2 regions of the Franconibacter pulveris genome follow, and region 1 is predicted to be linked to the other one. Evidence: riboswitches for the same ligand, from Rfam matches in the RefSeq annotation. Region 1 holds a riboswitch; the other holds the start of a gene.
The links. A riboswitch is a leader RNA that binds a small molecule or an ion and turns the genes downstream of it on or off. The one in region 1 is predicted to bind thiamine pyrophosphate.

Region 1 (3,204 bases):
GGCCCGCCAGGCGTCGCTCGCGCAGATAAAGCTCGCGCGCGCTCCACAGCAGCATCATGGTCAGCGCCACGCAGAGCAGCCCGGCGGCGAGCGCGATGCGCAACGACGTCCAGAGCGCGCGCCACAGCGCCGGCTGAAAAAGCGACTCGCCCGCGCTGCCCGTGAGCCCATCGGCTACCACCGCCAGCAGCGGCGGCAACAGTAATAACATAGCGAGAAAAATCAGCAGGCTATCGGTAAACCAGCTTAAGCGGGAATCTTGCGGGTCGCGCCAGCCGCGCAGGTGCGTCGCCCCAACCGGTATCGCTTTGCTGAGTTGCTGGCTTAGCAGCATCAGCGCAAGGCAGCAAGCCATCTGTACCAGCGCCAGCAGCGCCGCCCGTCCCGGGTCGTAGTCGTAGCTCAGCGCCTGATAAATAGCGAGTTCAATGGTGGTTGCCTGCGGGCCGCCGCCAAGCGACAGCACCGTGGCGAAACTGGCAAAGCAGAGCATAAAAATCAGCGCGGCGGCGGGGGGAATTTGCCGGCGCAGCCACGGCCATTCAACGAGCTGGAAAAAGGCCCAGCCGCGCATGCCGAGCTGGGCGGCAATCTGGCGCTGCTCGCCGGGAATATTTTCCAGCGCCTGCAACAGCAGACGGGTCGCCATCGGCATATTAAAGAAAATATGGGCCAGCAGAATGCCCTGCAGCCCATAGGGCGAGAAGCGCCATTCCACGCCCAGCTGGTGGCAAAGCGCGGCTATCCAGCCGCTGCGGCCATAGACGCTTAAGATGCCGAAAACGGCGACCAGCACCGGCAGGATAAGCGTCATGGCGCAAAGCCGCAGCAGCGCGTTGCGGCCGGGAAAGCGGCGGCGGTAGAGCGCGCGGGCGAGAAAAATAGCGGGCACGACGGAGAGCAGGGCGGAGAGAAACGCCTGCCAGAAGGAGAAGCGCACCACCTGCCACAGATAACTGTCCTGCAGCAGCGCCGGAAAATCGGTTTGCGGGGCGTTAAGCCAGAGCGCGGAGAACGCCGCCAGAGCGACCGCCGCCATCAGCAGGGCGGCGAGCAGCCCCGGCCACAGCCAGCCGGGAATTAATGGCTGACGGCGCGAAGCCATTCGTTAATCCATTGCGTGCGCTGTTGCGCCACGACCTGCGGTGTAAATTCCAGCGATGTTTGCGGTTTTTGCAGGGCGTTGAAGCCTTCCGGCAACGGGACATCGGTTACCGGATACATCCAGTTCCCGGTGGGAATGGTGCTCTGGAAGGCGGGCGAAACCATAAACTTCAGGAATTTTTCAGCCAGCGCCGGTTGCTTACTGGCGGCGGTGCGGGCCGCCACTTCAACCTGAAGGTAATGACCTTCACTGAAGTTAGCCGCGGCGTAATTCTCTTTTTTCTCTTCAATGAGGTGGTAAGCGGGCGAGGTGGTGTAGCTCAGCACCAGATCGCCTTCCCCTTTCAGGAACAGGCCGTACGCTTCGCTCCAGCCTTTGGTAACGGTGACCGTTTTCGCCGCAAGCGCGCGCCAGGCTGACGGCGCTTTGTCGCCATACACTTTTTGCATCCACAGCAGCAGGCCAAGGCCCGGCGTGCTGGTGCGCGGATCCTCATAAATGACACGCCATTTCTTATCGCTCTCCACCAGCTCTTTTAAGCTTTTCGGCGGGTTCTTCAGCTTGTTTTTGTCGTAGACGAAGGCGAAATAGCCGTAATCGAAGGGCACAAACGTGTCGTTCTTCCAGCCGCCCGGCACGTTAACGGCCTCCGCCGCTACGCCGCTCGGTGCAAAAAGTTTCGTGGCGGCGGCGGCTTCGAGCAGGTTGTTATCCAGCCCCAGCACCACGTCCGCCTTGCTGTTTTTGCCTTCCATACGCAGGCGGTTAAGCAGCGATACGCCATCTTCCAGCGCCACGAACTTCAGCTCACAGCCGCAGTCGGCTTCAAACGCTTTTTTTACTTTCGGGCCCGGGCCCCAGTCGGCGGAGAAGGAGTCGTAGGTGTAAACGGTCAGAACGGGTTTGGCGAAAACGGGCGCGGCGACCAGCGCCAGCAGCGGGAGACATTTTTTAAGCACTTTGCACCTTTGAGCATAGGGGGCAAAGGATTTTGAGCGATAGCCTCAAATCCCTTCGCCGGCGTTATCCGGATCAGGTTCGACGGGTATTATCTCAGCGCGCACGAGCGGTGCGGCACCCCGTTGAGAACGGTTCATTGTAATGATTTGCTGAATGTTTCGAAAGGGTTACGGCTCCGGCGGCGCAAACCAGGCGGATTTAAAGTCAAACCAGCCCAGCGTGTTCATACGCAGGCCGCGCATACTGCGCTGCCCCTGCAAAATCAGCCAGTGATGCACGAGCGGCAAAAGGTGCTGGCTTTCAAGCAGTTGTTTACACCAGGTCGGCAAATCCAGCGCCCCGGCGCGCCAGCTTTCGGCATCCTGCTGCCAGTTCAGCGGCACGCATTTTTGCATCAGCGGCGTTTCATAAAGGTTGGCGAACAGCGAAAAATTCAGCGGCAACGTAAAGTTAACGCTGTTCAGCCACAGATCGCTTACCGTTTCACCCTGATGCCACTCAGTGTAGTCCACCTCGTTTATCTCTACGTTTACGCCCTGTTCGGCGAGCAACGTCGCCAGGATAGCGCCGATAGCGCGGTTTTCGATATGGTCGCGATAGTAAGTCAGCGTTAGGTTCTCAAGGCCTGCGGGGCGCTCAACGGCGGCAGTTCGCGGCGCATGGTGCCAGCGCGGCAGCAAGCCGTAAGCGGGGAACCAGTAGCGCTGATAGTGTTCTGCGGCGTGATAGAGAAAATTGACCGGAGAGAGCAGGTGGCTCAGCCACTGACGCACCTGCGGATTTGCGCCCGTAGGAGAGCGTGAGTCAAAAAGCAGGTAGTAACATCCCTCTTCAAGGCGGCTTTCAACGGCTTTCTCGCCGCCGGTGGGGCCTTCAAGCTGAACGCTGCCGCCCAGCTCGTCGCCAATATCCGGCAATACCCAAAAATTCACTTCATCAATCAGCGCCCGGTAGCCGAAGTAATCATCAAAAGCATGGATCTTAAGCTGATTGTTGTTATTACGTACCACGGCATACGGGCCGGTACCGATCGGTTTACTGGCGAAATGGGGCAGGGTTGTCCATTCGCGAGGCAGGATCATCGCCGCTACGCTGCCCAGCAGCCAGGGCAGCCATTCATCTGGCTGGCTGAGATGAAT
Region 2 (3,204 bases), 2.3 Mb from region 1:
TTCCCGCCCACGCAATCATGGGCAGAATCATCATGATACTGAACAGCAAGAATTGCCATACGAAAGAAGTTTTTCAGTTCATTCTGCTGGCTCGCTTCACCACCAGGCATGAAAATGGTGAACAGGCCCGATGCCTTCGCCGACTTCCAGCGTGTCCGCCTGCGCGAGCGCTTGCGAAAGCCACGTTTTCGCGGCCGCCACGGTCTCTTCCCAGCATGGATAGCGCGGACGCAGCGCCGCTAATGCGCTGGAAAGCGTGCAGCCGGTGCCGTGCGTATTTTTGGTAACAATGCGTGGCGCGGTAAACCGGCGGGCGCCTTCGCGGGTAAACAGCCAGTCGGGACTTTCCGCATCGTCCAGATGCCCGCCTTTCATCAATACCGCTTCGCAGCCCAGCGTGAGCAGCGCCTCGCCCTGCTGATGCATCTCCTGCTCATTGCGCGCATGTGTAGTGCCAAGCAAGGCGGCCGCCTCCGGCAAATTCGGCGTAATAATGGACACGTGCGGCAGCAGACGCTCGCGCAGCGTTTTCACCGCTTCAGCCGAGAGCAGCGGATCGCCGCTTTTCGCCAGCATTACTGTATCCAGCACCACGTTTTTCACCTGATAGCGCGACAGCCGCTCCGCCACGGCTTCCACAATATCGCTTTGCGCCAGCATGCCGATTTTGGTGGTATCGATACGCACGTCGCTGAACACCGAATCAAGCTGTGCGGCGACAAACGCAGGCTCGATACGGTAAACGGACTGCACGCCGCGGGTGTTTTGCGCCACCAGCGCGGTAATGACCGAGCAGCCGTAAGCGCCCAGCGCGGAAAAGGTTTTCAAATCGGCCTGGATGCCCGCGCCGCCGCTCGGGTCGGTGCCGGCGATAGTTAAGGCGTTGATGCGTTTCATGCGCAGCCCTCCTCATTCAACTGGTAAAGCGCGTCGAGGAAAGCAGGCGTGAACGAGCCGGGCCCGGCGCAGCGCGTCACCGCCAGGCTGCCAGCGCGCTTCATCATCCAGCAGCCTGCCGCCACGTTTTCAAGCTGGCTGCCGGGCAGCGACGCGCAGGCGGCGACCACGGCGGAAAGCGCGCAGCCGGTGCCGACAACGCGCGTCATCAGCACATCGCCGCCGCGTACTGCCAGCGTGCGTTCGCCGTCTGTCACATAATCCACCTCGCCCGTCACGGCGACCACCGCGCCGCTGCGCCCGGCCAGTTCCCGCGCGGCGTTTAGCGCCGCTTCTGCGCGATGCATGCTGTCAACGCCACGTCCGCCGCCGCGCTCCCCCGCCAGCGCGAGGATTTCAGAGGCGTTGCCGCGTATCGCCGCCGGGCGCAGCGCCAGCGCTTCGCGGGCGAAACCGGTGCGAAAATCGAGCGCGCCGACGGCGACCGGGTCAAGCGTCCAGGGACGGCCCGCCTGGTTTGCGCTCTCGATAGCCGCGAGCATCGCCCCGGCCCGCTCGCGGGTAAGCGTGCCGATGTTAATCAGCAGGGCGTCGGCAAGACGAGCAAACTGCGCGGCTTCATCAGGCTCAATGACCATCGCCGGCGACGCGCCAAGGGCGAGCAGCACGTTTGCGGTAAAGGTTTGCACTACCTCATTGGTCATGCAGTGAACGAGCGGGGAACGGGTACGAAATTGGGTTAAAACCGCGGCCGCTTGCGGGCCGGACAGCAGGTCAGGTTGCATCACGCTCTCCTGCCAGGCTTAAAAGAAGGGATACCGGGCAGGCATCTGACTTCCCTACGCTGGCATTATCCAGATCAGGTGGTACGGGTATTTCTCAGCCTTCACAAAGAAGGGCACCCCGAGTCATGTAGATTGAATCTCTATACTTTTTGCCAGCTTAGGGGAAGTGACTTGCTGTTGCAAGCTAGCCTTTCCGGTTATCGCTTCTTCACGCTGTACCCCACCTTGTACCTCAGTTTGTACCTCACCCCAGAAACGAAAAAAGGAACCGTTAAGCTCCTTTGTTATATAAGCCATTATCTCAGGTATCCTGAGATTCGGCTTTGCGTTCTGATTTTCTACGTTTTTCAACGGTGCGGATTACATCCCAGATAAAAAGGAACAGCAGATACCAGTATAGTGCGGTAATAATACGCAAATCTCTTAGTTCCAATTTCGTCTTATGGTTTTAATATTCATATCCATCAATTCGGCAATATCTTTTGGTTTAAGCCCAATGGCTTTATGCTTCTGAACTTCTGCACGGGTAATATCCCCTTTCGTTGTATCTCGCTTCTTTCTCACTTTACCAAAGTTGAGACATTCAACCTTTGCACCAAGGAAATAATGTTCTTTGATATATTCAGCAGTAGCCAGATCTGGCACAACAAAAACCAGAGGGTGATTCGTATCGGCATTCCGTACAGAGGTACGGCTAATAAACTGATAGCACCGTTCGTAATTCATCGCGGCACGTTGCTTCTTTTCAAATCCTTCAATGTCCCATCCGTTAAGCTCTGCATACTGCCGCCATTTACCCTGGAAATCGTGATCCAGATTACTACACCCAAGAAACACAGCATTGTGCATGTGCTGGTAATAGTTTAGCCCGTAGGAAGCCATTGAAACTCGTTCACCACGGGCAGACTTTGAAAGAATGTCGTCACCTATCGTAGTAAACCGACACATGGATTTATCCCTGTTAGTGGCGAAGATAAATTCACCGGGTATGCGGTGGATAATTTGTTTTAAATGTTCCTGGAAAATCTTTTGAAGGGCAGATAAAGTGCATTTTGTTTCGCAAACAGCAAGTATAGTTATTGATGCTCTTTTGTGCTTTCGTCTTTCTGGTGGCGGTTGTAAATGTTCACCAGCTTCCTCTACAGCGTATTTCGCCAAGTTACACATTAAGAGAGATATACGCGCATTATACGCTTGCTTGATCACGTACGTGTGTTGACATGAATATAAGGGGGCAGTTTGCCCCCTATTCTTTAGGATAAGAAAGTTCAGCGGTGACTAAATGTGATTCTGACTTATCAGATTGGACGTCATACGCGAAGTTATACCGCTCGCCAGACGTAAACTTAAATCCGAATAGAGGAAGACACTCACCCTTCGGTACATAAACAGGCTTGTCGTCGAAAATCTTGTGAAGAGAGTCGCTATTATCGCTATTAATTTGAATAGCAGTAATCCGTTCCTGCGGCTCAAGTGGTGACACCACACAAACTTGATTATCTTTGATTAATGCCGTTGTAGA

Region 2: linked by a shared signal. The riboswitch ahead of thiM (hydroxyethylthiazole kinase) and the one ahead of thiB (thiamine ABC transporter substrate binding subunit) in region 1 are both predicted to bind thiamine pyrophosphate.

The regions. Positions count from the first base shown of each region.
Region 1 is NZ_CM165555.1:736,988-740,191, forward strand. It holds gene thiP (thiamine/thiamine pyrophosphate ABC transporter permease ThiP) at 1-1,105, opposite strand, end outside; gene thiB (thiamine ABC transporter substrate binding subunit) at 1,081-2,064, opposite strand; TPP riboswitch at 2,097-2,197, opposite strand; gene sgrR (HTH-type transcriptional regulator SgrR) at 2,233-3,204, opposite strand, start outside.
Region 2 is NZ_CM165555.1:3,159,372-3,162,575, forward strand. It holds gene thiD (bifunctional hydroxymethylpyrimidine kinase/phosphomethylpyrimidine kinase) at 97-897, opposite strand; gene thiM (hydroxyethylthiazole kinase) at 894-1,682, opposite strand; TPP riboswitch at 1,717-1,813, opposite strand; gene ACU4F7_RS14945 (hypothetical protein) at 2,106-2,840, opposite strand; gene ACU4F7_RS14950 (putative T6SS immunity periplasmic lipoprotein) at 2,929-3,204, opposite strand, start outside.